One region of the Streptomyces sp. NPDC087901 genome, then DNA from elsewhere that is predicted to be linked to it. Evidence: riboswitches for the same ligand, from Rfam matches in the RefSeq annotation. Region 1 holds a riboswitch; each other region holds the start of a gene.
What was found. Region 1 has a riboswitch for cyclic di-AMP ahead of ACIOEW_RS23615 (transglycosylase family protein). Riboswitches for the same ligand answer to the same signal wherever they lie in the genome.
Positions count from the first base shown of each region.

Region 2: linked by a shared signal. The riboswitch ahead of ACIOEW_RS32700 (transglycosylase SLT domain-containing protein) and the one ahead of ACIOEW_RS23615 (transglycosylase family protein) in region 1 are both predicted to bind cyclic di-AMP.
Region 3: linked by a shared signal. The riboswitch ahead of ACIOEW_RS27760 (C40 family peptidase) and the one ahead of ACIOEW_RS23615 (transglycosylase family protein) in region 1 are both predicted to bind cyclic di-AMP.
Region 4: linked by a shared signal. The riboswitch ahead of ACIOEW_RS13800 (M23 family metallopeptidase) and the one ahead of ACIOEW_RS23615 (transglycosylase family protein) in region 1 are both predicted to bind cyclic di-AMP.

Region 1 covers NZ_JBIUUC010000007.1:341,580-349,122, forward strand. Annotated here, with positions in the region: gene ACIOEW_RS23600 (nucleoside triphosphate pyrophosphohydrolase) at 1-795, shown strand, start outside; gene ACIOEW_RS23605 (cytochrome P450) at 845-2,158, shown strand; gene ACIOEW_RS23610 (transglycosylase family protein) at 2,264-3,217, shown strand; cyclic di-AMP (ydaO/yuaA leader) riboswitch at 3,519-3,690, shown strand; gene ACIOEW_RS23615 (transglycosylase family protein) at 3,695-4,456, shown strand; gene eno (phosphopyruvate hydratase) at 4,743-6,023, shown strand; gene ACIOEW_RS23625 (septum formation initiator family protein) at 6,142-6,612, shown strand; gene ACIOEW_RS23630 (DUF501 domain-containing protein) at 6,681-7,220, shown strand; gene ACIOEW_RS23635 (Ppx/GppA phosphatase family protein) at 7,354-7,543, shown strand, end outside.
Region 2 covers NZ_JBIUUC010000014.1:102,745-110,287, forward strand. Annotated here, with positions in the region: gene ACIOEW_RS32690 (dihydrodipicolinate reductase) at 1-906, opposite strand, end outside; gene ACIOEW_RS32695 (esterase) at 1,020-2,513, opposite strand; gene ACIOEW_RS32700 (transglycosylase SLT domain-containing protein) at 2,746-3,624, opposite strand; cyclic di-AMP (ydaO/yuaA leader) riboswitch at 3,630-3,813, opposite strand; gene ACIOEW_RS32705 (ABC transporter ATP-binding protein) at 4,110-4,943, opposite strand; gene ACIOEW_RS32710 (FecCD family ABC transporter permease) at 4,951-6,000, opposite strand; gene ACIOEW_RS32715 (FecCD family ABC transporter permease) at 5,997-7,079, opposite strand; gene ACIOEW_RS32720 (iron-siderophore ABC transporter substrate-binding protein) at 7,243-7,543, shown strand, end outside.
Region 3 covers NZ_JBIUUC010000010.1:127,609-135,151, reverse strand. Annotated here, with positions in the region: gene ACIOEW_RS27790 (8-amino-7-oxononanoate synthase) at 1-961, shown strand, start outside; gene ACIOEW_RS27785 (DUF397 domain-containing protein) at 1,003-1,209, opposite strand; gene ACIOEW_RS27780 (helix-turn-helix transcriptional regulator) at 1,234-2,094, opposite strand; gene ACIOEW_RS27775 (ATP-binding protein) at 2,304-2,735, shown strand; gene ACIOEW_RS27770 (LysR family transcriptional regulator) at 2,763-3,680, opposite strand; gene ACIOEW_RS27765 (LysE family translocator) at 3,753-4,400, shown strand; gene ACIOEW_RS27760 (C40 family peptidase) at 4,433-4,906, opposite strand; cyclic di-AMP (ydaO/yuaA leader) riboswitch at 4,910-5,105, opposite strand; gene ACIOEW_RS27755 (hypothetical protein) at 5,406-5,717, opposite strand; gene ACIOEW_RS27750 (ATP-dependent Clp protease proteolytic subunit) at 5,725-6,360, opposite strand; gene ACIOEW_RS27745 (hypothetical protein) at 6,577-7,050, opposite strand; gene ACIOEW_RS27740 (tetratricopeptide repeat protein) at 7,497-7,543, shown strand, end outside.
Region 4 covers NZ_JBIUUC010000004.1:21,164-28,706, forward strand. Annotated here, with positions in the region: gene ACIOEW_RS13790 (PrsW family glutamic-type intramembrane protease) at 1-1,342, shown strand, start outside; gene ACIOEW_RS13795 (aldo/keto reductase) at 1,379-2,323, opposite strand; gene ACIOEW_RS13800 (M23 family metallopeptidase) at 2,488-3,663, opposite strand; cyclic di-AMP (ydaO/yuaA leader) riboswitch at 3,675-3,828, opposite strand; gene ACIOEW_RS13805 (PP2C family protein-serine/threonine phosphatase) at 4,102-5,265, opposite strand; tRNA gene ACIOEW_RS13810 (tRNA-Met) at 5,477-5,550, opposite strand; gene ACIOEW_RS13815 (hypothetical protein) at 6,029-6,418, shown strand; gene ACIOEW_RS13820 (SHOCT domain-containing protein) at 6,562-6,972, shown strand; gene ACIOEW_RS13825 (MerR family transcriptional regulator) at 7,411-7,543, opposite strand, start outside.

The DNA of each region.
Region 1 (7,543 bases):
GTGCCCGACGCGCAGGACCTCGTGGACGCGTGCGCCGGCGGCCGGACCGTCGTCGTCCTCACGGGCGGAGAGGGCAACCAGCCGCTGACCGACGGACTGGCCCGGCTGGCCGGCTCGGGACGGGTGCAGATGCCGAACCTGGAGCTGCTGCCCGGTTCGTACGATCTTCCCGGCGCCCGGCTCCTCGATCTCGTCCAGGTCATGGACCGGATCCGGATCGAATGCCCCTGGACCTCGCAGAAGACCCACAAGGGCCTCGCCAAGTACGCCATCGAGGAGGCGTACGAACTCGTCGAGGCGATCGAGGACGGCAACCGCGAGGAACTGCGTGAGGAGCTCGGGGACGTACTGCTCCAGGTCGTCTTCCATGCGCGCATCGCGGAAGAGGATGAGGACGAGCCGTTCTCCGTCGACGACGTCGCGGCCACGCTCGTCGAGAAGCTGATCCACCGCCACCCGCACGTCTTCGGCGACGAGACCGCCGAGACGCCGGAGGACGTCCACGCGCACTGGCTGCGGACGAAGGCGATCGAGAAGCAGCGTGAGTCCGTCACCGACGGGGTGCCGCTCGGCCAGCCCGGCCTGGCGCTCGCCGCGAAGCTGGCAAGCCGGGTCCGTACCGCCGGACTCGACGTGGCGCTCCCAGGGAGCGGGAGTGAGGGCGACGACATCGGCTACCGGCTCCTCGCGCTTGCCGTACGCGCCCAGGAGGACGGCATCGACCCGGAGGCGGCTCTGCGGGCCGCGGGGCGTGCGTACCGGGACGCGATCCGGGCGGCGGAGGGCATCGCGTAGCGGTGGAGGGCCTCGGGCAGGGTCGCAGGGCAGCGGATAACGTCGGGGGGTGAACGACAGCTCCGACCGCATCCCCGCCGGCTGCCCCGCCCACGCGGCCTCCACCGCGCCCGAACTCTTCACGTGGGAGTTCGCCACCGATCCCTACCCCGCCTACGCCTGGCTGCGCGAGCACAGCCCCGTGCACCGCACCACGCTGCCCAGCGGGGTCGAGGCCTGGCTGGTGACGCGGTACGCGGACGCCAGGGCGGCTCTCGCCGACAGCAGGCTGTCCAAGAACCCGGCGCACCACGCCGAGTCCGCGCACGCCAAGGGGAAGACGGGGATCCCGGGTGAGCGCAAGGCGGAGTTGATGACGCATCTGCTGAACATCGACCCGCCCGACCACACCCGGCTGCGCCGCCTCGTGTCCAAGGCGTTCACCCCGCGTCGCATCGCGGAGTTCGCCCCGCGTGTGCAGGAGCTGACCGACCGGCTCATCGACGGTTTCATCGAGAAGGGGGAAGCGGACCTCATCCACGAGTTCGCCTTCCCGCTCCCCATCTACGCGATCTGTGACCTGCTGGGCGTTCCGAGCGAGGACCAGGACGACTTCCGGGACTGGGCGGGGATGATGATCCGCCACGGCGGCGGCCCGCGCGGCGGGGTGGCCCGCTCCGTGAAGAAGATGCGGGGCTATCTCCTCGAACTGATCCACCGCAAGCGCGAGAACCCGGGGGACGACCTGATCTCGGGGCTGATCCGGGCGAGCGACCACGGTGAGCACCTGACGGAGAACGAGGCCGCAGCGATGGCCTTTATCATCCTATTTGCCGGATTTGAGACCACGGTGAATTTGATCGGCAACGGTGTCCACACCCTGTTGGGTCACCCCGAGCAACGTGCGCAGCTCCAGCGTTCCCTGGCCGCGGGGGAGACAGGGCTGTTGGCCACGGGTGTCGAGGAACTGCTGCGGTACGACGGTCCGGTGGAGATGGCGACCTGGCGGTACGCCACCGAGCCGCTGACGATCGGCGGACAGCGGGTGGCCGAGGGCGACCCGGTACTCGTCGTGCTGGCGGCCGCCGACCGGGACCCGGAACGCTTCGGCGGACCGGACACGCTGGACCTCTCACGGCGTGACAATCAGCACCTCGGTTACGGTCACGGGATCCACTACTGCCTGGGAGCGCCGCTCGCCCGGCTGGAGGGGCAGGCCGCCCTCGCCACGCTCCTGAAACGCCTTCCGGACCTGCGACTTGCGGGAGAACCTGCCGATTTGCGGTGGCGTGGTGGGCTCATCATGCGTGGACTGCGCACGCTGCCGGTGGAGTTCACCCCGGGGCCGGTGTCCGGTGAAGGTGACACTCTGTCAACTCTGTGACTTTCACGTGATCTCTGCTGCATCGACTTGTGACACACGTTCGAGTCCCGCTAGGTTCACCGTTCGACTCACCAGTCACTCGTCAGTCACACGGAAGGCATCCCCATGGGCTCCGCGAACGGCAGACACCGTCGCCCTCGGCAGGCACCCGCGATCATCGTCGCCGCAGGCGTGACCGGCTCGGCCATCGCCATCCCGCTGCTCGGTGCGGCAGGTGCGCACGCCGCCGACGCCTCGACCTGGGACCGGGTGGCCGAGTGCGAGAGCGGCGGCATGTGGAGCGCCGACCTCGGCAACGGCTACTACGGCGGCCTGCAGTTCTCGCAGGAGGTCTGGAAGTCGTACGGCGGTGACTCGTACGCGGAGCGCGCGGACCTCGCCAGCCGCTCGCAGCAGATCGCCGTGGCGGAGAAGGTCCTGGAGGACCAGGGCCCGAAGGCATGGCCCAGCTGTGCGGTCATCTCGGGCCTCGTCGTGGACAGTGGCCTGCCGGGTGTCGACCCGGGCAGCGCCGCGTCCGACGACCCCGCCGGCAGCACGGACCCGTCCGAGGGCGGCGACCCCTCCGGGGACACCACCGCGTCGGACGACGCGTCCTCGGACGCGACGACGCCGGCGGACGGGGCCACGGACGACGCGGAGGGCGGGAGCGGGAAGCCGGACGCGTCCGCATCGCCGTCGGCCACGCCCTCCGCCACACCCTCCACGTCGCCCTCGGGTGCTGCCTCCGGCGCCGGGGAGGGCACCTCCGGGGGGCAGGAGAAGGCCGGCAAGCACCGGGGTGCTCCGGCCCCCGAGGGGACCCGGAGCGGCGGCAGCGACCGGGATGCGGGACGGCACGCCTCGCGAGGTGACGGTGACGCACGCGACACCGGTGCCCCGGCATCTGACGGCACGTACACCGTCCGTGCCGGCGACAACCTCTGGTCGATTGCTGATGCACAGAAGCTGCCCGGTGGCTGGACCGGGCTGTATGAGGCCAACAAGGCGGAGGTGGGCTCCGATCCGGACCTCATCCTGCCTGGCCAGAGCCTTGATCTCGGCGTGAAGGCCGAGTGAGAGCGGTCTGATGATCAGCTGAAAACACCCCAAAAGTTAGGGTAGTTAAGAGGCCTATGTCCCACTTTTGACCAAGTGAGACATGGGTCTCTTCGTGTGAACTGGCGTGTCTTGTCCGGGAGGTCCCGCCGCATCCGTTCCCACCTGCGCAAACGGTGCTTCTTCGGATGCAAGGAAGGGCTGTTTCTCCGGTATGTCCATCTTTGGATATGAGGGGTGGGTGTGTTTACGGTCGGAACCGCTCGCACCGCGGGCCCCGTCGACCGTCACGCCGAATCCTGCCGTCGGTCGAAGGGAACAGACGCGTAAAGCGCCGTAGGCAGGAGCGGGGGACCCAGGTAAGCGCCGGGCCCGATCGTCGCAAGACGCATCAGGACCGGCTTGGGGTGAAGTCGTGCGCTAGGACGTGCGACCGGGCAACTCACTTGGCCCGAACCCGACAGCTCACCTCGCAGGCGTCGGTGAGGAGAAGTCTCGATGCTGCTCAACAGCAAGGGCAACAAGCACCGTCGCCCGTCCAAGGCCGTCCGTATCGCCACGCTCGCCGGTGTCGCCGGTGCAGCCATCGCCGTGCCCCTGATGGGTGCCACCGGCGCCTCCGCCGCCTCCGTGTCCACGTGGGACGCCGTCGCCCAGTGCGAGTCCGGTGGCAACTGGTCCATCAACACCGGCAACGGCTACTACGGCGGCCTGCAGTTCTCGCAGTCCAGCTGGGCCGCCGCCGGCGGTACCCAGTACGCGGCCCGCGCCGACCTGGCCACCAAGGCCCAGCAGATCGCCGTCGCCGAGAAGCTCCTCGACCTGCAGGGTCCGGGTGCCTGGGCCTGCGCCGGCGCCGGCAACCTGAGCAACGACGGTGTCGACCCGGGTGTCGACACCGGCTCCTCCGCCACCAAGACCGAGACCGCCCCCAAGGCCGAAGCCGCCCCGAAGCAGGAGTCGGCGCCGGTCCAGCAGGCCGAGCCGAAGAAGGCCGAGCGCACCGAGGCCCCCTCCACCAACCGTTCGGACCGCTCGGCCGCCCCCAAGGCCAAGTCGAAGACCGTCACCACCCCGACCGGCAAGAAGGTCGAGAAGGGTGACGGCGAGTACAAGGTCGTCACCGGTGACTCCCTGAGCAAGATCGCCGCCGACCACAAGGTCAAGGGCGGCTGGGAGCAGCTCTTCAAGCTGAACAAGGACATCGTCACGGACGCCGACCTGATCTACCCGGGTCAGCAGCTCCACCTGACGAAGTAGTCGCGATCTCTCCTCGCTGAATCACTCCGGCCGCCCCGGCCCGGTGCGCATCTTCCCCCCGTGCGTGCCGGGCCGGGGTCGGCCGGTTTCGGCGTGATCGTTCAACTGTTGTAGTTACTCGTCAGTAAAATTCTGGCCCTTTGTCCCGCTGTGCTCGCTCTTGAGTCCTTTTTCGTCCCAGGGGACGGGCGGTCGGCCGGTTGAGGCGGCCCGGCCGGTTAGGCTCTTGTCGCAAGGCCAAAGCGACCCTGCACCACCAGCGTCATATCCCAGAAGGAGATGCCTCGTGCCGTCCATCGACGTCGTCGTAGCCAGGGAAATCCTCGACTCCCGCGGAAACCCCACGGTCGAGGTCGAGGTCGGCCTCGACGACGGCAGCACGGGCCGTGCTGCTGTTCCGTCCGGCGCCTCCACCGGTGCGTTCGAGGCCATTGAGCTTCGTGACGGAGACCCCAACCGCTACCACGGCAAGGGCGTCGAGAAGGCCGTCCTCGCCGTGATCGAGCAGATCGGCCCGGAGCTCGTCGGTTACGACGCGACCGAGCAGCGGCTGATCGACCAGGCGATGTTCGACCTGGACGCCACGGAGAACAAGGGCTCGCTCGGCGCCAACGCCATCCTCGGCGTCTCGCTCGCCGTGGCCCACGCCGCTTCCGAGGCATCGGACCTGCCGCTGTTCCGCTACCTCGGTGGCCCGAACGCGCACCTGCTGCCCGTCCCGATGATGAACATCCTCAACGGTGGGTCGCACGCCGACTCCAACGTGGACATCCAGGAGTTCATGATCGCCCCGATCGGCGCGGAGTCCTTCTCCGAGGCCCTGCGCTGGGGCGCCGAGGTCTACCACACGCTGAAGAAGGTCCTGAAGACCAAGGGCCTGTCCACCGGTCTCGGTGACGAGGGCGGCTTCGCGCCGAACCTGGAGTCGAACCGCGCCGCGCTCGACCTCATCGTCGAGGCCATCAAGGAAGCCGGCTACGCCCCGGGCAAGGACATCGCGCTCGCGCTCGACGTCGCCGCCTCGGAGTTCTACAAGGACGGCAAGTACGAGTTCGAGGGCAAGTCCCGCTCGGCCGCCGAGATGACCGAGTACTACGAGGAGCTCGTCTCCGCGTACCCGCTGGTCTCCATCGAGGACCCGCTGTACGAGGACGACTGGGCCGGCTGGAAGGTCATCACCGACAAGATCGGCGCCAAGGTGCAGATCGTCGGCGACGACCTCTTCGTCACCAACCCGGAGCGCCTGGCCCGCGGCATCGAGGAGGGCTCCGCCAACGCCCTGCTCGTCAAGGTCAACCAGATCGGTTCGCTGACCGAGACCCTGGACGCCGTCGAGCTGGCCCAGCGCAACGGCTTCAAGTGCATGATGTCGCACCGTTCCGGCGAGACCGAGGACGTCACCATCGCCGACCTCGCGGTCGCGGTGAACTGCGGTCAGATCAAGACCGGCGCCCCGGCCCGCTCGGACCGTGTCGCCAAGTACAACCAGCTGCTGCGCATCGAGGAGATCCTCGACGACGCCGCGGTGTACGCCGGCCGCTCGGCGTTCCCGCGCTTCAAGGGCTGACACGTACAGCAAGGGCCGGTAAAGCCCGGCGGGGTCAAGTGCCCCGGCCTCCGTCCGTCCCCGCACTCGGTCCCGTACCGTGTGCGGGGACGGACGTGCGTAATGGGGAGGCGGAGACATGGCCGCGAAGGACCGGGACCGGTTCTCCACCGCGACCCGGCTGCGATTGCTCGGCGAGCAGACCGCGGCCCGCGTCTACCGGTCCCAGAACCGTCGTCAGGCCCGCCGCTCCCGGCTCACCGGCCGGGCCGCCTTCCTGGCCCTGATCGTCTGCTCACTGGTCGTCGCCCTCGCGTACCCGATGCGGCAGTACGTGTCGCAGCGTGACGAGATCGCCGACCAGGAGCGGCTGGCGCAGGAGGCCGAGGTCCGTACCGAGGAGCTGCGCGACGAGAAGGCGCGGCTCCAGGACGATGCCTACATCAAGCGGCTGGCCCGTGAGCACCTGCACTACCTTCTTCCCGGGGAGACCGGCTACACCGTGGTCGACCCCGACGCGGTCAAGGAGCGCAACGGGCAGCCGGCGGAGACCGGCCGGCCGTGGCACTCCAACCTGTGGGACGGCGTCGACAGCGCCGACCGCGGCTGAGCCGCCGTATTCCTTTCACATCTGCAGAACCGCAGTTCGAGCAGTCCGATCAGAACCCCTAGGCAGGCATGGAAACGCCCCCTCCCCAGACCGAGTCCACCGCGCCCACCGACGCGGACATCGCCGCGTTCCAGCAGCAGCTGGGGCGCCCGCCGCGGGGGCTGCGCGCGATCGCGCACCGCTGCCCGTGCGGCAACCCGGACGTGGTCGAGACGCAGCCCCGGCTGGAGGACGGTACGCCGTTCCCGACGACGTTCTATCTGACGTGCCCGCGTGCGGCGTCCGCGATCGGCACGCTGGAGGCGAACGGGGTCATGAAGGAGATGACCGAGCGCCTCGGTACCGACCCCGAGCTGGCTGCGGCGTACCGTGCCGCGCACGAGGACTACATCGCGCGGCGTGACGCCGTCGAGGTGCTGGAGGGCTTCCCGAGTGCGGGCGGCATGCCGGACCGGGTGAAGTGCCTGCACGTGCTCGTCGGGCACTCGCTGGCCGCGGGGCCGGGTGTGAACCCGCTCGGGGACGAGGCGGTCGCGATGCTGCCGGAGTGGTGGCGCAAGGGGCCGTGCGTGTCGCCCTGCGGCGCGCCTGACGGGGACGAGGGCTGAGGTTCCCTCCTCGGGGGCTCCGCCCCCGGACCCCCGCTCCTCAATCGCCGGATGGGCTTGAGGACATGTGCCGGAGGGGCTTGGGGGCATGTGCCGGATGGGTTTGAAGACATGTGCCGGAGAGGCTGAAGACATGACACGCGTGGCCGCCATCGACTGCGGAACCAACTCGATCCGTCTGCTGGTCGCGGACGCCGACCCCGCCACCGGGGAGCTCGTCGAGCTCGACCGGCGGATGGAGATCGTCCGGCTGGGGCAGGGCGTCGACCGGACCGGCCGGCTCGCCCCCGAGGCGCTGGAGCGGACCTTCGCCGCCTGCCGGC
Region 2 (7,543 bases), on a different contig from region 1:
GACCTCGATGCGCGGGCGCCCCTCGATGATCACCCGGTGGGCACCTGCGCCGTCGGGCGGCGACGGCCAGTCCGGGGCGCACGACGGATGGATGCGGGTGATGTGCTCGATGACGATGCGGGGCTCGCCCTCGACGATGCCCTGGACCTCGAAGCGGACCGCGCCCTGGGTGCCGGCCTCGAACTCGCCCATGGTCCTGGTCGTGACGGTGGTTTCGAGCGGCCGCCGGGCCATGGTCTCGCGGATGTCGTCGAGCTCCACGCCCAGGGCCCTGGCCATCAGGCGTATCTGCCCGCCCCACACCATGGTCGGCACGGAGGCCGCGAGCATGAGCGGCTCGTACTCCATGGGATGACCCATGCCGATCAGGTGGCGGACGGAATCGGGCTGGTCGTAGGTGGAGTAGTCGAAGATCTCCTGGCAGCGGATCACGTCCACCGTGGAGCCGAGTCCGCTGATCAGCAGGGGCAGTACGTCGTTGCCCCAGCCGGGATCGACGCCGGAGACGAAGAGCGATCCGCCACCGCCGGCGACGGCGGCAAGCACCGGTTCGCGCAGTTCGGGCGGGGCCCCGCGCTGGTCGTAGAGCGCGTACAGCGCCGGGGTGACGACGACGGCTCCCCCGGCCACCGCCCTGGTGATGTCGGCCAGCGCCTCGTCGGGGCGGATGTCGCCGGAGGCCGCGTAGACGACGGCTCGGGGAGCGGTGGCCAGCACCGCGTCGATGTCGTCGGTCGCGGCGACGCCCAGATCGCGGTCGAGGCCGGCGAGGGCGCCCGCGTCACGGCCCACCTTGCCGGGGTCGTGGACGAGTACGTGCGCGAGTTTCAGGGCCGGATGGGACTCGACCGCGCGGATGGCCGCGCGGCCGACATTGCCGGTACCCCAGACCACCGTGGAAATCATGCGGCGGAGGGTAGCGCGCGGGATGAAAGGTTCATAGTGGCATCGCGCACCGGGTTGGGCGGGTCCCGGGGCGGGCCCGTCGGGCCCGCCCCGGTCCGCTCCGCAGGGCGTCGCTACTCGTCGATCGTGGCCCCGTATCCGGCGCCCGTCTCCGGACCGCCGAACGGCCGGGCGTCGAACGTCCACGAGCCGGAGGCCGTCACGCCGCCCGAGCCGGCCGAGAACACCCAGACGACACCGTTGCCGGCGTTCTCTCCGGGCGCGGCGGACAGCAGACCGAACCGCCCGTCCTTGTCGGGATCGGTCAGCCGCACCTGGCCGCCCCAGCGGTCGCCCTTCTCCGGCGCGCCCGGCACGTTCAGCGAGTCCTGGTCCCATGAAGCGGCGCCGGTGGCGGTCAGTCCGCCGGCCGCACCGCGCAGCACCCACACGGCGCCCGCGTCGGCGACCGTGCCGATGTCCTCGCCGGGGGCGCCGATCGCCACATCCGCGTACCCGTCGCCGTCGGTGTCCGCCACGGAGAGGTCGGCGCCCCAGCCGTCGCCGGCCTCCGGGACTCCGGGGACGCCCGTGGTGTCCTGCGTCCACCAGACGGGCGGGGTGCCCGGGCCCTCGGCACCGACGGGTCCGTCGCCCAGGCTGCCGTAGTACACACCGACCACGCCGCCGGTCATCGACTCGCCGCCGTCGTCGGGGCTGCCGGGCTCCCCGGTGACGAGGTCGTCGTAGCCGTCGTTGTTGATGTCGCCGGAGGCGACGGCGGGGCCGCCGCGCAGATCGTGGTCGTACCGGAGTCCCTGGACCTCGCCGAGGAAGAGCGCGGACCAGCCGTGCCCCGGTTCCCCGCCGACGGTGACGCCGGAGATGACGAGGTCGGCGAGACCGTTGCCGTCGTAGTCGCCGGTCGTCATGGCCCGGGGCACGATCTCCCGACCCGGGGTGCCGGGGATGCGGCTGCTGCGGGAGGTGGGCGCCGGTGCCCCGGCCTTACTCCGGGCCGCCGCCTCGTACTGGTAGAGAGTGAGGTCGGTGCGGTCGGTCACGGCCAGCTGGTCGCCGGGGATGTCGGGGCTGAAGTGCGCCGCGGCGAGTGCACTGCCGAACCTGGCACCGGCGACGGGCTCCTCGGCCTGCAGCCAGTCGCTGTCCGCGCCGGAGAGCCCCTTCGCGGAGCCCCACAGGACAATGGTGCCGCCCGCGTCGGTCACCGGTTCGATGTTCTCGCCGGGGAGGCCGACGACGGCGTCGTCGTACCCGTCCCCGTCGAGGTCGCCGGAGGCCAGGGCGCGGCCGAAGCCGTCCCCCGCCTCGGCGGCGCCCGGCACGCCGGTGGTGTTCTGGCTGAGGACGGCGCCCCGGGTGGTGCCGATGCCGCCCGGCCCGCCGTACTGCACGGTCACGTAGCCCGCGCCCTTCTTGCCGCCGACGGTCCCGCCGGGCGCGCCGATGAGCACGTCCTCGTAGCCGTCGCCGTTGAAATCGGAGTTGCGGTCGTCCGCGTGCGTTCCGCCGGGGGCGCCGGCGTAGGCGGAGGGCGCGACGACCGCGGCCCCTGCCATCAGGAGGAATGAGGCCGCGACAACGGCGGCCGAACGGTGGGTGCGCACGAGCGGCTCCTCGGTTCAAGGATGACCGGGCGAGGGCCTGTCGGACCATGATCCGCCCCCAGGCCCCTGGTCCGGGGGACGCCGGGAAGAGCCCGTTGTCCTCCTGGCGCCCTGTTGGACCGGCTCTGCGGCACAAGGGTTGTACGGCATCGCGAAAGGGGTGGAAGGGAGCAGCTCAGCTCCCTTCCACCCCTGTTCACGATTCCGCCCGGAAGCGGGGGATCGCGGTGGGTCAGTAGGCCCCGAAGACGTTGTCGATCGAGCCGTACGTGGCGGCCGCGTAGTTGCACGCGGCGGTGATGTTGGCGACGGGGTCCAGGATGTCCAGCGAGGTGCCGGGCACGTGGTAGGCGTCGAACGTGGGCTGGATGACCTGGAGGAGGCCCTTGGACGGGGTGCCGGCGGCGGCGTTCGAGTCCCAGTTGTTGACGATCTGGGGGTTGCCCGAGGACTCGCGGATGACGTTGCGGTGGATGCCGTCGTAGCTGCCGGGGATGCCGTTCTCCGCCATGACGGCGAGGGACTCCTTGATCCAGCCGTCGAGGTCGTCGGTGTACGCCGTCTCGCTCTGCGCGGGGGCGGTCTCCACGGTCTCCACGGCGACGGGCGTCGCCGTCCGCTGGGAACGGTCGGCGCGGTCGGTGCTCTCGGCCCGGTCGGCCGACGGCTGCGAGGTGCTGCCGGAGGTGTTCTCCGCCTTGAACTCGCTCTTGGTCGCGGCCTTGGGGGCGGCGGCCGCGGACTTGGCGCCGATGGTCAGCTTCAGGCCCGGGTGAATGAGGTCGGGGTTGCCGCCCACCGCACTCCGGTTGTCCTGGTACAGCCGCTCCCAGCCGCCACTGAGGGAATGCCCCCGGGCGATCTTGGAAAGCGAATCACCGGAGACCACGGAATAGGTGGTGGATTCGGCCTTCTGTACGGCAATTTCCTTGCCGGTCACGGAAGTCGGGGCTGCGGCCTTTTCTGCGACGACCGCCTGAGCGGGGGCGGCAGAAGCCGATCCGGCCGCGATCAGGGGGAGTGCGAGAACGACTCCGCCCGCACTCACGGCGATGAAACCGCGGGTCAGGGAGGTGGACTTGGAACGACGGTGCTGACCCTTGAAGGGCATGGCGCTTTTCCTCTCCGCCGCCTGCGAGGTGAGCTGTCGGGTTCGGACTGGAGATGTCCGGCCGCACATGGCGACTTCACCCCTAGCCGCTCCGGATTCCGGACCGGCGGCAAACCTGGGTCCCCCGCTCCTGCCGCACGTGATGTGGTCGGGTTACCGGACGGCGGCAGGATTCGGCGTTCCATCCGGATTGACGGTGACCGTAAGCGAGAAAGGGCGGACGAAACAAGCCCGGAATTCCTGATCACAATTGATTTGCAAGATCAATAAAAGGAAATATGCGACGCCGGTCACATGCGGGCGGGTCAACTTTCTTGGCGCGACAGGGAACCGAAGCCTCCGGTTGCGCGTCCGGGGCGGGAAACGTGACGCTGGCCACTGTGCCCGAAAGGGGCGATTTGCCGGGTATTAGAAAGGTGCGCCTCACGAAAAAGCGACCTCGATGAGCATTTCCGACACTTCTGAATAATCGCCCAATCAGGACATTATGGAGCGAGTGTCGGCTGTGCGGCCGCACCGGTCCGGCTGCGCGCCACCACGACCGGTGAGCCGTCGCCCGGGGCGCGGAGTATGTCCGCGTCGAGCGCGTACAGCTCCTTCACCAGGGCTTCGTCGACCGTCTCGCGGGGCGCACCCTGGGCGATGACGCGGCCGCCCTTCATGGCGACGAGCAGATCGGCGTAACGGGCCGCGGCGGCGAGGTCGTGCTGGACCATGACGACGGTTCGGCCGGTGGCCGCGACCTCGCGGACGAGTTCCAGGACCTCGACGGCATGCCCGAGGTCGAGGGCGCTGGTGGGTTCGTCGAGCAGCACGACCGGGGTCTGCTGGGCGAGGACCATCGCGAGCCAGCAGCGCTGGCGCTGGCCGCCGGACAGCCGGTCGATGCGCTCGCCGGCCAGTGCGGTGGTGCCGGTGGCGTCGAGTGCGTCGCGCACCGCCTGCTCGTCCTCGCGCGACCACTGGCGCAGCAGCCCCTGGTGCGGGCTGCGGCCATAGCGGACCAGACCGGCCACGGTGACCGCCTCGGGAGCGCGCGGCGACTGCGGCAGCAGGGCGACATGGTGGGCGGCCCGGCGCCGGCCGGTCTGCCAGATGTCCGTCCCGTCGATCAGCACCGTGCCGGACTCGGGCCGGTGGAGCCGGGCGACGGTGCGCAGCAGGGTCGACTTCCCGCAGCCGTTGGGACCCACGATCGCGACGACCTGTCCGGCGGGGACGGTGAGGCCGACGTCCTCGACGACGGGGCGGCCCGGGTATCCGGCGTGCAGACCACGGACTTCGAGGCCCGCCTTCGTACCGGTCGGATTCTCGGTCATGTGCGGCTCACGCCTTTCCGGCGGCCGGGTCGGGCCGCAGCAGTACCCACAGGAGGAAGGGGCCGCCGAGGACGCTGGTGACGACCCCGACGGGAAGTTCGACCGGAGCGGCGACGCGTCCGATCGCGTCGGCCGCGGCGATCAGCGCGGCTCCGGTCAGCGCCGAGCCGGTGACCGGCACGCGGGTGGGGCCGGTCAGCCGCTGGGCGAGGATCGGCGCCGCCAGTGCCACGAAGGCGATGGGGCCGCCGACCCCGACCGCCGTACCCGCCAGCAGTACCGCGAGGACGAGAGCGACGGTACGCACCCGACGCAGATCGACTCCGAGAGAACTCGCCACCTCGTCGCCGAAGCGCAGCAGTTGGAGGCGGTGCCCGGCCGCCAGCGAGAGCGGGACGAGGAACAGCAGGGCCACGGCCAGCGGCACACCGGCGTCCCAGTCGCGCCCGTTGAGGCTGCCGACGGCCCAGAGGAACACTCCGCCCGCCGTGTTGTCGTTCTCGCGCGACATGATCAGGTCGCTCACCGCGCCGATGAAGGTGGAGACGCCGATCCCGGCCACCAGCAGCCGGTAGCCGGCACTGCCCGCTCCCCCGGCGCACAGGACGACCAGGACCGCGGCGGCTACGGCACCGAGCGGCCCGAGCCACCAGTTGCCGACCATGCCGGTGGCGGACCCCGCGGCGGCGGCGACCACGGCCGCGGTGGCGCCCTCGTTGACCCCGACCAGGTCCGGCGTGGCGAGGCGGTTGCCGGCCAGGGTCTGGGTGAGACAGCCCGCGATGCCGAGGGCGGCGCCGACCAGCAGACCGGTGAAGACACGGGGGAGCCGGAAGTCCCGCACGATCATGACGGTGCCGGCATCGCCGGTTCCGAGCAGTCCCGAAAGGGTCTCCGGCAGGGTCATTCCGGTCGAACTCGCCATCACCGCAAGGGTGATCAGGAGTGCCAGCAGCGGAATGAGTACCGCTGCGGCCAGCGCGCTGCGCCTCGGGAGGAGCCAGGACAGCGTTCCGGTGCGGAGCACCACGCTGTCCGGAGGGGTCACGTCCGTCATGCCGGGACCCCCGCGGTGGACAGCCGGGAGGAGCGGGCGATCCACACGAGCAGAGGGCCGCCGACGAAGGCGAGCAGCACACTGACCGGGGTCTCCCAGGGCCGGATCACGATCCGGGCGAGAATGTCCGCGATGATCATGATGTCGGCCGCGATCAGGGCGGCCAGGACGAGTTGGGCGGTCATCCGTGCTCCGGCCAGCGCCCGGGCGGCGTAGGGCGCGAACAGCCCGAGGAACGCGATGGGCCCGGCCACGGCGACGGCACATCCGGCGAGCAGTGAGACGGCCCCGGCGACGACGAGGCGGATCCGGCCGGGATGATGGCCGAGGGAGCGGGCACCGTCGTCCCCGAGCCCGAGCGCCGCCAGCGGGCGGGAGCAGCCGAGCGCGGTGAGCAGGCCCACCGCGATCAGGGGCAGCAGGGGCAGCAGGTCGGAGTTCTCGATGCCGGCGAGCGAGCCGATCGTCCAGTATCGGTAGGTGTCGAAGGTGGACTGAGTACCCAGCAGGACGTACGAGGTGAGGCCGTGGAAGGTGGCGCCGAGCGCCGATCCGGCCAGGACGAGCCGCAGCGGGGAGCCGCCGCCGCGTCCGGAAGCGGCGAACAGGAGGACGGCCGCGCTGGCGACCATGCCTCCGGCCAGGGCCCACACCAGCAACGAGGCGGGCGAGTCCGCCCCGAAGTAGGTGAGCCCCAGCACCACGGCGAAAGCGGCCCCCGAGTTGACGCCGAGGAGTCCCGTCTCGGCGAGGGGGTTGCGGGTGGCGGCCTGCAGGAGACACCCGGCCGTCCCCAGACACGCCCCGACCAGGACCGCGGCGAGCGTGCGCGGAAGGCGCACGTCCACGACGGCGAGGCGCAGTTGAGCGTCCGCGCGGGCAGAGGGATCGCCGACGAGATAGTCCCAGGCGCCTCCCGCCGAACTGGAGCCGGTGCCGATGAGCAGGGACAGCAGGACGAGGGCCGGCAGCAGGAGCACAAGACCTGCGGCCGGCCACGCGGCCGCTGGTCCCTCCCGTGGCGGGGTTTCGGTGGGGCGGGTTTCGGTTTCGGGCCGTCCCCCTTGCACGATCGACATATGGTTAGCCTAACCTAAGTAGACCGGGCCGGACGGCGGCGGCCCCCAGGGCTCCCCCATGTCCTGAAACCGCGTCAATCGCCCTGCTCTGCCCCCTTTCGGTGCGGCGGAGCAGACCCCGGACCGACCTCACTTCACTCGAACACAACGGAGATTCCAGACCATGGACCCCCATTCGGCCTTCCCTTCCCGCGGCCTCGTCCGCCCCTCGGTGGCGGTCTCCCTGATCGGCATCTGTGCCCTGGCGTTGACCGCCTGCGGGTCCTCCGACGCTTCGGAGGGGTCTGACGGTTCGGGCGCGTCCAAGTCCGCGGCGACGACTCAGGTGACAGACGCGACCGGGACGTCGGTGAAGGTGCCCTCGTCACCCCAGCGTGTGGTCGTCCTCAGCGAGATGGACCTGGACGCGGCTCTCGCACTGGGCGTGAAGCCGGTGGGCCTGACCGCCGGCCGCGGCCAGAAGG
Region 3 (7,543 bases), on a different contig from region 1:
GTGGGGCGGCGGTGCCACCGGCTCCCGGCTGGTCACGGGTTCCACCGCGCTGCACGCGGAGCTCGAACGCGAACTGGCCGAATTCTGCGGATTCGAGGCGGCTCTGGTGCTGTCCTCGGGCTATGCCGCCAACCTCGCGGCCCTCACCGCCCTGACCGGCCGCGGCTCGCTGATCGTGTCGGACGCGGGCAATCACGCCTCGATCGTCGACGGGTGCAGGCTCTCGCGCGCCGAGACGGCTGTGGTTCCGCACGCCGACCCCGAGGCGGTGCGCAAGACCCTGCAGTCGCACCGGGGCAGGGCGCTGGCGGTCACCGACTCGGTCTTCTCGGTCGACGGCGACGCCGCACCGCTGGCCGAACTGGCCGACGCCTGCCGCGCGGAGGACGCCGCGCTGCTCGTCGATGACGCGCACGGCCTGGGCGTCCTCGGTGACGGCGGCCGCGGCGCGCTTGCCGCGGCAGGTCTGGCGGGTGGCGACGGCGTCGTCGCCACACTCACCCTCTCCAAGTCCCTGGGCAGCCAGGGCGGCGCGGTTCTCGGCCCCGCGCGGGTGATCGACCACCTGGTCAACACCGCCCGCACGTTCATCTTCGACACCGGGCTCGCACCGGCCGCCGTCGGCGCCGCGCTGGGCAGCCTGCGGCTTCTGCGCCGCGAGCCGGAACGGGCGGGCCGGGCCCGTGCGGTCGCCACCGCGCTGCACGAGCAGCTGACCGCGGCCGGCCTGACCGCGGTCCGTCCCGACGCGGCCGTGGTCTCCGTACGCGCCCCCTCGGCCGAGGCGGCCGTCCGCTGGGCGGCGGACTGCCGTACGGCCGGGATGGCGGTCGGGTGCTTCCGTCCGCCCTCCGTACCGGATGGCATCTCCCGGCTCCGGCTGACGGCGCGCGCGGACCTGACGGACGAGGAGATCGCGGAGGCGGTGGCGATCGTACGGCGGGCCGCTCCTGCGGGCTGACCCGCCGGGGCCGCTACCCGAAACATCGGCCCGCCGGCGGCTCAGCCGGCCGAACCGCCGTTCAGGGCGGTGACGAAGGAGGTCCAGGCCGCAGCGGAGAAGAGCAGCGGCGGCCTGGACGCGTCCTTGGAGTCGCGCACGGCCAGCCTCCGGTTGCCGAACGGCGCGGCCTCCACGCAGTTGTTCATTCCCGTGCTGCGGCTGCTGCGCCGCCACCGTAACGCGTGCTGTGCGAGGCAATCCGACATGAGGCCCCCTCGGGCAGTCCGGGGTCACCGACCGTCGCGGTCGATCGCGGCGATCAGGTCCAACGAGTGCTCCGGCGACAGCGCGTGTGCCTGCAGAGTGCGGAAGGCCGAGCTGTACGCCTCAAGGTCTTCTTTCCGCTCCAGGTAGAGGCTACTCGTCAAATGGTCGAGAACGACCACATCCAGATCAGAAATGCTCGGAAAGGAGAAGATAACGAAAGGTCCGGTGAGGCCCACATAGCCGCCGACCGTGAACGGCAGCAACTGAAGCTGCACATGCGGCAGTTGGGCTACCCGGCTGAGATGGCGCAGCTGCTCCCGCATGACCCGGCGGCCGCCGACCTCGCGTCGTAGCACTGCCTCGTCCAGTACCGCGGTCAGTCTCAGCGGCGGATCGCTCCGCAGGACCCCCTGCCGCGCCAACCGGACTTCCACCAGCGAGTCCAGCTGTCCGGTGGGCAGCCCGTCGAGTGAGGCCCGGGTCACCGCTCGGGCGTAGTCGGCGGTCTGCAACAGCCCCGGCACCACCGACGTCTCCAGCGTGCGCGCGGTGCGCGCCTGTGACTCCAGGCTGATGAAATCGCGGTACTGCGGCGGGATCAGGCCGCGGTACGCGTGCCACCACCCCGTGCCCCCGCCGCCCGCCGAACCCGCGAGCGCCTCCAGGACCTCGCGCAACTTCGGGTCGTCCGTGTCGTACGCGTCGAGCAGCCGGGTCACATCGCCGGGCTGCACCCCGCTCACGCCGGTCTCGATCCGGCTGACCTTCGACTGGTGCCAGCCGAGCAGACGAGCCGCGTCCCGGCTCGTGAGTCCCGACGCATGGCGCAGACTCCGCAGCTCCTCCCCGAGCTTGCGGCGTCGCACCGCAGGGCCGTGCTGCATGTGGTGCCTCCCTCCCACTCCCTGTCGAGCGGACAGTGTGGCGCCTTTACGGGGCATCCGGGGCAGAGTTCACCGCTTCGAGCGACAGATATATGCATATCTTGGTGGATCGCCGTTACAGAGGGCAGCATCAGTGGCAATCTGGCGCGAAGCACAACCCGGACCAACGATCGCGGGGTCGCTTCCGGGTGGGAAAGGGACGGCTCGCCATGGCAGACCATCAAGAAGCAAGCGTCACTCTGCCGAGCGAGCCGGTCTCGGTCGCCGCGGCCCGGAGATATGTGGCCCGGGTACTGGCCGACTGGGGACTTCCCGACGACACGGAGACGGGAGAGACCGTCCGGCTCATCGTCTCGGAGCTCGCGACCAACGCCGTCCAGCACACCTTCGGACAGTCACCCACCTTCACCGTGGACCTCCGGCTGGAGCGGGAGGAGCAGCTGCGCCTCGGGGTGACGGACAGTCACCCTCGGTGGCCCCAGCGGCTCCCCGCGGCCGTGCAGCAGGACAACGGGCGCGGCATGGTGATCATCCGCGCGCTGGCCAAGGAGTACGGTGGCCGGCTGACCGTCACCCCCACCGCGGACGGCGGGAAGACCGTCTGGATCGCGCTGCCGTGGCACGCGGCCGTCCAGCACTGACTGCCCCGCCGCGCACCCCGGGCACGGTCACAGAGGCGTCGCGGCCCGCCCGAATCCGCTGCGCAGCAAAGCCCGCAGCGTCGCCGCCGCGGCGCTCGCGCGGTCGCCGCGGTGCACCACCGAGATCGTCCGGCGGAACGCGGCCGGCTCCAGTCGCCGTACGGACAGCGGCGTCGGCGACATCGCGGCGACCATCTCGGGTACGACCGCCATGCCGATGCCCGCGCTGACCAGAGCGCACACCAGCGCATAGCCGGGCGACTCGCAGACCACCGCCGGCAGCGCCCCCGCCTCGGCGAGTGCGCTCTCCACCCCGCGGCGCGGCGGATGGGTGGGTGCGCTGCTGATCAGGGGCCGGCCTGCCAGCTCCGTCACCGGGAGCCGCCCGCTGCCGTCGGCCAGGACCTGCCCGACCGCGGTGATCAGCACCAGCTCCTCGATCAGGAGCGGCTCGGACAGGACACCTGACGGCGGCGGCGTCGCAGCGCCGGGCTCGTAGTCATGGGTCAGTGCCAGATCCACCTCGCCGGCTGCCACCGCGGCCACCCCGCCCGGCGGCTCGTACTCGGTGACGGTCAGCTCCACGTCCGGGTGCGCCCGGCGGAACGCGCTCAGCACCGGCGGCAGCAGATGAATGCCCGCCGTGGTGAAAGTGCCGACGCGCAGGCGACCGCCTGAGAGTCCGGCCAGACGAGCCAGTTCATGGCGGGCCTGCTCCATCTCGTCGAGGACCCGCCGGGCGCGTCCGGCGAGCAGTTCGCCCGCTGCCGTCAGCCGGGCGCCTCGGTGATGGCGCACCAGCAGCGCAGCCCCCGCCTCCCGCTCCAGCTTGGCGAGCTGCTGGGAGAGTGCCGGGGCGGTGTAGCCCAGGCGTGCGGCGGCCCGGGTGATCGAACCGGCCTCGGCGACCGCCACCAGCGCCGCGAGGCGCGTCGGGTCGTACATTAAGCGTTCCTTTTGGCAGACCCAGAAGATTGCAAGTACATGCTAAAGGCTCCGGCGGTCCAGGATGGAGCGATGGACGCACAACTGACCGCTTTCGTCGGGGTCGCCGCCGCCATGGTCGCGCTGCCCGGCGCGGACTTCACCGTCGTCGTACGCAACGCCCTCGCCTCGCGCGCGGCGGGGGTGGCGACCGCAGTGGGGGTCGCCGGGGGCCTCCTGGTCCACACCGCGCTCGCCGTCGCCGGTCTGGCCGCCGTGCTGGTGGCGGTGCCCGTGCTGTTCCGGACCGTCCAGCTCCTGGGCGGCGCATACGTGCTCTACCTGGGCATCAGTGCCCTGTACGCGGCCCGGCGACGCGCCGGGCAGGCGGCGGGGCCCGGGCCGGACGAGGGGGATGGTGGGCAGGCCACGATGGGGACAGGCCGCGCACTGCGCCAGGGATTCCTGACCAATGCGCTGAACCCCAAGGCGCCCGTGCTCTTCCTGAGCCTTCTGCCGCAGTTCGTGCCGGCCGGGGCCGCGCCCCTGCCCAGGACGCTGCTGCTCGCCGCGATCGTCGTCCTGATGGCTCTGATCTGGTTCCCGGCCGTGGCGCTCCTGGTGGACCGCCTTGGCCGGTGGCTGCGCCGGCCGCGTACCGCCCGGGCGATCGAGGGCGGCAGCGGCGCGGCACTCACCGCACTGGGGCTGGTCCTGGTGACGGGCCCGCTGCTGCACTGACGCGGGAGCACGGGCCGGGACGGGGAGGGGCTTCAGCGGACCCGTCCGTAGTAGACGCTCTTCGTCCAGATCTTTTCCAGGCGGACCACGGCCCCGGTCTTGGGCGAGTGCCAGATCTTGCCGCTGCCCGCGTAGATGCCCACGTGGTAGATGCTGCGGCCGGAATGGAAGAAGACCAGATCGCCGCGTTGCCGCTTGGAGGACGAGATGTGGCGGGTCTTGTTGTACTGCTGCTGGGCCGTGCGCGGGAGCTTCTTGCCCGCCTTCTTGAACGAGTAGAGCGTCAGGCCGGAACAGTCGAAGCGACTGGGCCCGGTGGCGCCCCACCGGTAGGGCGCTCCCTTCTTCGACGCGGCGATGTTGAGCGCCTTCATCGAATGTGTCGCGGCCTGGGCATCGGTCACGGCGCCGGGAACGAACAACGTGCCGCCTACAGCGGCGAGAGTCATGGCCGAGGCCGTTGTGGCCCGGGCGAGGAGAGACGGGACATGAACCTGCGCAGTCATGCGCAACCCTTCGTCAGCCGCCTGTGAAGGATGACCTGTCGGGTTCGGGCTGGCGAAGTCGCCCGGCCGCAGATGCGGCTTCACCCCGAGGGACAACCGGAGGTCCGGTCGGCCCGTTGTGCTCGGGTCCTCCACTCCTGCCGATCCACTCCTGTCGACCAGGCATCCGGGCGGCGGCAGGACTCGGCGTCCGCCCGGACCGCCCCGCCGCGGTGGCGGGGGCTTGTCGTCCCAGGGATCTTGACTCACCGAGTGCCGGATTTCCGAGGTGAAGCGGCGATATGTGAGGCTCGTCACGACTGGCCCGTTCGGGTGGACAGGTGACCTTTGGGGAAACGGCAGACGCTCGCCGCCCGGTGCCGTACCAGCGACGTAACGGGAGATTTCGCCCATCGTCCACCGTGAAAGCGCAAATTGAGTTGTCCCTCGCGCGAAGTAACGTCTACGCCGAACGAGGGAGAATATTTGGCCGACGCGTCGGGCGTGTCGGTCGAGGAGCTCAGCAACTGGGAGGGGCGGGCGGGATGGTGACCCGCCCGGAGCGCCGTTCGCCGTCGAGTACGCGCAGCGCCCGGGTCAACGTGGCTGCGTGGATCCGTGCTTCACCACGCTCGTGCATCACCGCGAGGGCGTCCCGCAGTGCGGCCGAGTACGAGGCCAGTGCCTGGGCGGCGCGCAGTGCGCCGTAGGTGTCGCCGCCGTGGGCCGGATTGATCCGGCCCACCTGGTCGAGGACTTGCAGGTAGCGGTCGATGAACTCGCCCTCCGCGCGGGTCAGGGCGGGCAGTGGTGCGAACTCCGGTGGCTGCATCGGGGATTCACCGCGCCGGGTGCGGAGACAGCGACAGCGAGCGGTTCTGGACGATGTGGTCGACCAGCCCGTATTCCTTGGCGCCCTCGGCGTCGAGGATGAGGTCGCGCTCGGTGTCGGCGGTGATCTGCTCGACGGGGCGGCCGGTGTGACGGGCCAGCATGCTGCTGAGCGTCTCGCGCATGCGGGCCAGTTCCCTTGCCTCGATCTCCAGGTCGGACGGCTGCCCCTGTACGGGCTCGGCGAGTTCGGGCTGCTGCACCACCACGCGGGCGCCCGGCAGGGCGTGCCGTTTGCCGGGAGCGCCCGCCGCGAGCAGCACGGCCGCGCCGGCCCCCGCTTGGCCGAGGCAGAAGGTCTCCACCTCGCAGGTGAGGAAGGCCATCGTGTCGTAGACGGCGGTCATGGCCCCGAACGTGCCGCCGGGGGAGTTGATGTAGAGCGAGATAGGCCGGTCGGGCGCGTCGTGCTCCAGGTACATGAACTGTGCGACCAGGTCGTTGGCAGCCGTGTCGTCGACGGGGGTGCCGAGGAACACGACCCGTTCGGCCAGCAGCTTGGAGTACGGGTCGAGCGTGCGGGTCCCCTGGGACGTGCGCTCGGTGAACTCGGGCAGTACATGGCGGGCGGCGGGGCGGTGCATGGCGAGGCCTCTCGTCCGGGGTGCGCGAGACCCTGAAGGCACCCGCGCACGCTTCTGTAGAAAATGTACAGGACGTACAGAAGGTTGTGATGGGAGAGAGCCTGGTGATCGGTGCAAAGGCCGAGGACAGAGGCTGTTCTGCTGTTCGCCGAGTGCTGAAATCTCACAAATCTGCCACGACGCCCTCAGCGTCAAGCTGCTTCGTCCTCACCGCAATCACATGGACAAGTGAGGTGTTCCGAGGCGACGCGGAGGTCCTCGGGACTCGGGTGGGCGTACACCCGCTTCGAGGATGGCGTAGATCGTGGCGTTGGCGGCCGGCGTGAGCAGGATGGTGCAAGCGAGGGCGGCGGGCCGTGCGGCCGGGTCCTCACGGGCGATCGCGTCGGGTGCGTAGTCCTTGAGCGCGGCCGCGAGCGGGATGCGCACCAGGCCGGACGGTGCGAGCAAGCCCAGGACCAGGCTGCTGGAGGCGGCCAGGACCAGTGCAGCGATGGCCAGCAGCCAGGTCGTCAGGCGTGGTTCCGGGCGGCGCGAAAGCGGGCCGGCGGCCAGGGCGGCAAGTCCGGGAAGAGCAGTGGCGGGTAGACGGCCAGATGCGTCGCGGCGGCTGCTCCTCTGCTTGTTGGTGCCGAGCAGGCGGCGCAGGAGGTCTTCGTCGTCGGACAGCTCGTCGACGAAGCGGGTCAAGACCGTGTTCCGGATGTGAGACAGATTCAGACGTTTTGCATTACCGCCCAGTCGATACCGACACACGGCACCCCGGAGTGCTCACACCTCACGACTGGATTCGCTGTCAAAGAAGCCGAAACGACTGGACCCACTGTCAAACGCCTCGATTGATGACAAACGACACCACGAGTTGCCTACTCGAACGGTTGATCTGTCTACAACAGGGATGTCACCTAGCCTGGTGAGAGGGGACGTCTTATGATCCGGAGTTCGCCATGATCAATCGGCGAAAGGAAAGCGAAACCACCCTGACATCCCCGCTTCCCGCCCCGAGGCGGATCGCGTGGATTGTGTGGAGCGGTGTGGGAACGCTCGGACTCCTCGGCCTCCTGACGTGGGCAGGCAAGGACCACCCGGCCTGGAGCGGGGGCGGTTGGGGGTGGGCACAGGGGTTCACCGGGTGGGTGGCGCAGATCTTCGGCGGGCTCGGCCGGGTCGTCGACGGCGACGG
Region 4 (7,543 bases), on a different contig from region 1:
GAATTCCTTCGCGACGCGGTGGATCGCTACCGCCACGGCCGACCCGGGCAGCGCGGACACGCTGGGCGCCACGGTCATAGCGCCCGTCGTGGAGGAGAGCGCCAAGGCGGCGGCCGTCCTGTTGCTCTTCCTCTTCCGGCGGCGGGACTTCGGCGGGATCGTCGACGGCGTGGTCGTCGCCGGCTTCACCGCGACAGGTTTCGCCTTCACCGAGAACATCCTCTACCTGGGCAACGCCTTCGGTGAGGACCAGATCACGGGCTCGGGGTTCGCCTCCGTGACCGCGGCGACCTTCTTCGTACGTGCGGTGATGTCGCCGTTCGCCCATCCGCTCTTCACCGTGCTGACCGGCATCGGTTTCGGGATCGCCGCGAGCAGTGCGCGCCATCAGCGCGTCCGGCGCATGGTGCTCCCGCTGCTGGGCCTGCTCCTCGCGATGGGCATGCACGCCCTGTGGAACGGGTCGTCCGCGTTCGGCCCGTACGGCTTCTACGCCGTGTACGGGGCGTTCATGGTCCCGGTCTTCGGGCTGGTGACCTGGCTGACGGTCTGGGCCCGACTGCGCGAGCTGCGCACCCTCGGCGTCGAGCTGCCGGTGTATGCCGCGGCCGGCTGGCTTTCGCCGGCCGAACCCCTCGCCCTCTCCTCGATGCGGGCCCGCGGCATGGCCAGGGACGTCGCACGCCAACGAGCGACGGCAGCGGCGGCAGCGGCGGCAGCGGCGGCCGGCAGCCCGTACAGCAGGCCCCACGGTCACGCGTTCCACCCGGGATCCGCTCCCGCGCACGCACATCACCCCGCACACGCCCACATACCCTCCGCGGCGCGGACGGAGCGGAAAATGGTGAGGGCCCAGGGCAGGGCGGCCGCCCGCGCGGTCGCCGAGTACGAGTCGTTCGCGACCTCGCTGGCCTTTCTGCGCCGGCAGGCCCGCCGCGGCACGGCGGGCCCGGACTTCGCAGAGCGCGAGCGGGAGTTGCTGCACCACCTGTGGCAGCGCAGGGATACGGCAGGCCCCGCCCTCGTGTACGCGGCGCAGGCCACGGGCCGCCTGCGCCCCCGGTTCGTGCCTCCGCGGCACTGGCCGCACCAAGGACAAGCCCAGGGACAGGTCCAGCCGTACCAAGGACAGGTTCGGGGGCAGGTTCAGGGACAGGTCCGTAGCCAGAGCCCGGGCTACGGGGCGTACCCACCCAACGGCGGCCACGCCCCGTACCCGCACGCCGGATACCCGTACGCCGGCCGGCCCTACAGCGCACCGGCGTACACGAACCCCCCGCGTACGAACCCCCCGCACACGAACCCTCCGTACGACCGGCCTCGGTACGGGCAACAGGGGTGAGGGCGACCTGTCCGGCAGCTCAGGGTCGGACAGGCCTCAGGCGGAAGCCTCAGTGAGGTCCGCCAGCTCCTGGTCCGTCAGCCGCAGTCCGGCGACGGCCACCAGCGCGGGAAGCTGCTCGACCGTACGGGCCGAGGCGATCGGTGCGGCGACGGTCGGCTGCGCGGCCAGCCACGCCAGCGCCACGGTCGCGATCTCGGCCTCGTGCTCCTGGGCCACCTTGTCGAGCGCGGCAAGCACCTTCTGTCCGCGCTCCGTCTCCAGGTGCGTGGCCGCGCTCCCGGCGCGGGCGCTCTCCACGGCCGTGCCCGGACGGTACTTGCCGGTGAGGAACCCGGAGGCGAGGGCGAAGTACGGGACGGCCGCGAGCCCGGCACCGGCGGCGGTGTCCTGGAGCTCGCCCTCGTAAGTGTCCCGGGAGACAAGGTTGTAGTGGGGCTGCAGCGCCACGTACCGGGCGAGCCCCTCGCGCTCCGAGAAGTCCAGCGAGGCGCGCAGCCGCTGGGGGCTGATGTTGGAAGCGGCGATCTCGCGGACCTTGCCGTCCTTCACCAGCTGGTCGAGGGCGGTGATGATCTCCTCGACCGGGACCGTCTCGTCGTCGAAGTGCGTGTAGTAGAGGTCGATGTGGCCGGTGCCGAGCCGGCGCAGCGACTCCTCGGCGGCAGCCTTGATGGTGGTGGCGGAGAGCCCCTTGTACGCGGGGTGGGCGCCGACCTTGGTGGCCACGACGATGTCGGAACGGTTGCCGCGTGCGGCGAGCCACTTGCCGATGAGGGTTTCCGACTCGCCGCCCTCGTTACCGGGGACCCAGGCCGAGTAGGAGTCGGCGGTGTCGACGAAGTTGCCGCCGGCCGCCGCGTACGCGTCGAGAACGGCGAAGGACTGCGCCTCGTCGGCGGTCCAGCCGAAGACGTTGCCCCCGAGGGCGAGCGGGAAGACCTGAAGGCCGGAGGAGCCGAGCTTGCGGAGAGAAGTCATAGAGGGAACAACCCGTTCCGCCTGGTCCGCTATTCCATGACCCGTACAGCTATACCGATGACGACGGTACGTCCGTGGAAACAGACCGGCAGCCCTGACGTCGGGGGTGAGCGTCAGGGCTGCCGGGGTTTCACAGGCCGGGGAACCGGCGGGGGCGAACGGTCTCAGACCGTCAGGCCCCGGGCGCGGAGCCAGGTCATCGGGTCGATGCCGGTGCCGTCCGGGGTGTGGACCTCGAGGTGGAGGTGCGGGCCGGTCACGTTGCCGGTGGCGCCGACGCGTCCGATGGTGTCGCCGGTCGTGACCTTCTGGCCGATGCTGACATCCATCGAGGACTGGTGGCAGAACCACAGCTCCGTGCCGTCCTCCAGCTCCAGGACCGTGCGGTAGCCGTAGGAACCGGAGTAGCCGGCCGACGTGACCGTGCCGGTGTGGATCGCCTTGATCGGCGTACCGGTGGGCGCCGCGAAGTCGAGGCCCGTGTGGTAGCCGGATGACCACATCGATCCGGCCTCGCCGAAGGTCGAGGTGATCGTGTACGAGGAGGTGGGGATGGCGTAGCTGGCGGCGAGCTTGGCGAGCCGCAGGGCCTCCGCCTTCTTCGCCGCCTCCTCCGCCGCCTTCTTCTTCTCTGCGGCGACCTTGGCCTCGGCGGCGTCCTGCTGCTTCTTCGCCTCCGCGGCGGCCTTCTCGGCTGCGGCCTTCTCGGCGGCGGCCTTGACCTCGGCGTCGGCGGCGTCCTGCTGCTGCTCGGCCTGCTGGAGGATGCGGGCGCGGAGGGCCTCACCCGCGTCGGTGGTGCCCTGCTCGGCCTCGGCGGTGGTGATGCCGGCGGTCGTCAGCGGGGCGGAGGCGACCTCGGCCACGGACTTCTCCGCCGCGGACTCGGATTCGGATTCGCCCGAGAACAGTGCGCCGACGCCCGGGAGGGACTTGGCGTCGGGGAGATTGTCCGAGATGGAATCGGGAAGAGAGATGGAGACCGGCGGCTTGCTCTGGGCGGTGGCCATGCCACCCGCACCGACGGCCGCGATGACGCCGACGCCGAGGACGGTGGAGCTGCGGGCCAGACCGTTGCGCTGCTTGGCGACGCGGTGCTTGCCGCGCACGGGACGGACGGAGTCCTCGGTGGGATTCCATTCCTCCCAGGTCCTGTCGGGCCCGGAGTCGTCGGCGCGGAAGTCGTTTCCGAAGCCACTGCCCCGATCGGTCCCGTAATCGGTCGCGTAGGGGGCCTCGTGCTCCGCACCGACAAAGGTGCCGGGCCGGGTCGCGAAGTCATCGCCGTACTCGGACACGAACCGGGAGGGAGCTTCGGGGGCAGGCTTGTTGGACGCCACGGGGGCGCACTCCTTTCCTTCCTTCTCGCCTACCGGGTTAGCTGACGGGTTCGGAGCAGGAAGGTCTCCTACGGGTTCCTCCGTCTCATCACAAGACAGAGATGCCCGATTCACCCCATGTAGGTGGTTCCCCGGTTCCCTTGCGGGATTCGGCGCTCGCGTACGGTGCCGCCACTGACGACGGCTGGGACAACCGCACTGCGTTATCGAACGTTAATAGACACCAGGGTCCGATTCCAAGCTGTTCCCACTGATCGTTCAGGCCCTTGGCCTGGACTTTACGGGACACAACCGGGTGGAAACGGACGAGTTGATCACCTCTCAGCCACTACCCGCTTTCTGACGTTGCGTCAAATGTTATGCGGAGGGGTGCCCTTCGGTTACGGACGGTGGTATCGCGGCCAACCGCTCCCACCGCACCCGGCCCCGGAACCGGGCTCACCCGCCGCCATCCCCCAGGCCGACGATCTTCACGGTCCTGCGCCGGTCGGGCTGGCCCTCGGCCGGCCGGCCGACCGCGAGCAGCGCCATATCGTCCGTCGACTCACCGCCCGTGTGCAGCCGCACGTCATCGGTCAGCGCGGACAGCAGCTCCTCGGGCCCCGGGAAGATCCGGCCCCGCAGCCGCTCGGCGGGGTCGTAGAAGACCCCTTCGACGTCACGAGCCTCGGAGAGGCCGTCCGTGTAGAGAAGGAGCGTCGCCCCGGCGGGCAGCTCCCACTCGTCGGCCAGGTCCGGCCACTCCCCCAGGGCCATCCCCAGCGGCAGCGCCGGCACCGAAGGCCCGAGCACCTCCAGCGCCCCGTCCGTGTGCAGCAGCAGCGGCTCGGGGTGCCCGCGGTTGACGATCCGCACCACGGAGGCACCCGGCGGGATCTCCGCCAGCACGGCGGTGACGAACCCCTCCACCGCATCGAGGCCGCCGCGCGTGTTCGACTCGCGCTCCAGCGCACGCTCCAGCCGCTGCGCCACACCCTCCAGCGACTCCTCCTGCTCGGCCGCCTCCCGGAACGCCCCGATGATCACCGCCACCGCCTCCACGGCGTCCAGCCCCTTGCCGCGCACGTCCCCGACCACCAGCCGCACCCCCTGCGGGGTGTTCGTGACCGAGAACAGGTCGCCGCCGACGAACTCGTCCGCCTGCGCCGCCTCGTACCGCGCGGCGACATACAGCCCGCCGATCCGGTCGGACGGCGTCGGCAGCACCGCCCGCATGGCGGTCTCCGCGATGACACGGGCCGAAGCCAGCTGCTCGTTGCTGCGCCGCACGACCCCGTTGATCACGACAGCGAGGACGGAGACGGTGAGGACGGTGAGCAGTTCGATGGAGGGCACCACCTGGAGCAGGTTGCCGTTGAAGATCCGTAGCGCGACGACCGCCAGCAGCGCGGCAGCGCCGGTACGGATGGTGCTGGTCAGCGAGAAGAACGGCGCGGCGATGAGCGGGGCCGCCGCGAACAACGGGATGGCCGTGAAGGCGGGCGGGGTGAGGGCGTCGAACAGCACGCCCCCGGCGATCATCAGCGCAGGCAGCGCCCGGACGAACCGGCGGGTCCGCACCCCGCCTGCACGCCTCTTCCGCCGCTTCTCCCGCTTCCCCACCTGCTGGTCTCCTGCCCGGTGCACCCCACGGCCGCGGACGGTACCGCGTACCACCCCAGGCTTCCCGGAGCAGGGTCGCGGAGCGACTCCTCGTCGGCCAATGGGGGTACGTACGCGTAAACGCGGCTCACACCGAGCGACCCGGCGGGCCGACGGCGTACGAACGAATCAGGCCCGGCACGCTGTATGCATGCCGGGCCTGATTCTTCAGTAGCGGGGACAGGATTTGAACCTGCGACCTCTGGGTTATGAGCCCAGCGAGCTACCGAGCTGCTCCACCCCGCGTCGGTAAACACAACTCTACGGCATGTTCGGGACGCTCATGACCACTCGGCGCCCACACCCCGCAGACGGCACCCCACCCGGCCCGACGACCGCACAGCCGCCCGACGGGCACCCCACCGACCAATGGCAGCCCTCTGCCCGCACCGACCGCCCGCAGGTACGCCCGCAGCGACGCCCAGCCCCGCCCCAACCACGCGGCAGGGGCGGCAGTTCGACGGCGGTAGAACTGAACAAACCACCCCCACAGCCTCCTTGGCGGCCGGGAAACGCTCCGTCCCCGCAGACGCTCTCCACCATGCCGTCAAAGTGTTGAAAACGAGAAGGTGTTGCAAGGAACACGTGTTCTGCCGCAAGGTGACTGCTGCATCCCGCGGACCGGTGGGCTGCCCGTGCGAGCAGGCCCCGGAGCGTGCATGTCGCCGCGCCCGTCAGGCCGCTCCCGGTCTCTCATCGCAGCCTGCCTGGAGGGCCCCCGACGATGACCGCACCACTCACCTCTGCCCCCGCTCCCACCACTCCGGCCACCTCGGCCACGCCTCCCTCACCCGTACGCGGAGCCGCCATCGGCGGTGTCATCGGCGGGCTGGTGGGGGCCGTGATGAGCGCGGGCGTGAACTACGCGGTCATCGGGCTTCCTGACAGCGAATCGCTCAACGCGGTCAACCACGCGATATCGGGCCTGCTCAGCGGTTTCTTCGCCGGCTTCGTCGGACTCCTGATACACAGCCGAAAGGCCGCAGCGGCCGCACGCACGGCGGAGACCCGGGCCGCATCCGCGATTCCGCGGCAGGCCGAGCCCGCAGACCACTCCACCGCCACGGCCCCGGCCGAGGCCCCCGTCTCCGCCGCCCCTGTATCGGAGAAGTAGCCGCCGCACCGCGTCGCATCGCCCCACCCGCCCCTCTTTCCCCTCTTGGCGGAGTACGGAAAACCCCAACGGGCGCATGCATAAATGCGGTGATATGACTGATTTCAGACTCAGTCATTCGACGCGGCGCCTGGAGTGGACCGATGGACGACTACCCCCTGCTCAACCTGTTCTGGACCATGCTCTGGTTCTTCCTCTGGATCATGTGGCTCTTCCTCCTGTTCCGGGTCATCATGGACATCTTCCGCAGTGACGACCTCGGCGGCTGGGCGAAGGCGGGCTGGCTGATCCTGGCCCTGGTGCTGCCGTATCTGGGCGTGCTGATCTACGTCATCGCGCGCGGCAAATCCATGGGTACGCGTGATGTGAAGGAAGCGAAGGAACGTGACGCGGCCTTCAAGGCGTACGTGAGAGACGCGGCGGGCACGTCCGACGCGAACGGTGCGCCGAAGAGCAGCCACGTCGAGGATCTGTCGAAACTCGCGGACCTCAGGGACAAGGGCGCCATCACGGACGAGGAGTACCAGCGGGCCAAGACGAAGCTCCTCGTCTGAACCACCCTGGCGCACGGCGCCGGTGCCGGCCTCATGGCCGGCGCCGGCGTCATGGCCGGCGCCGGCGTCATGGCCGGCGCCGGCGTCATGTCGTCGTGTCGTCGTGTCAGGTCACTGCGGCCGGTCGCGGGGTGTCTGCCCGCCCTGGCTCAGCGGCCGAAGAAGTACGGTGCGGGCGTCAGACACCGATCCGAACCGACTCGGCAGGCGGCACCCACGAGTTCGCCGCCCGGCGCCCGGCGGGGACGGTGGCTGTCGTACCCGGGGTCGGAATGACCATCACCGACACCATTCACCAGGCCGCCCTCACGGTCCCGCCGCCGCGTGAACGGTGACCGTCGGGCCGGGCAGCGAGATCCGCGACGGCGCCTGGGTCACCGGACTCGACGGGGATGCCGGCGCAGGCCGGAAGGTCGCACGGGACGGGCACCCGTCGCCTCAGCCCGTGGTCGTCGCGTCCTCCGGTTCGGCGGCGTGGCGGTATTCGGCGTTGATGCGCTGGGCTTCTTCGAGCTGGTCCTCGAGGATGACGATGCGGCAGGCGGCCTCGATGGGGGTGCCCTGGTCGACG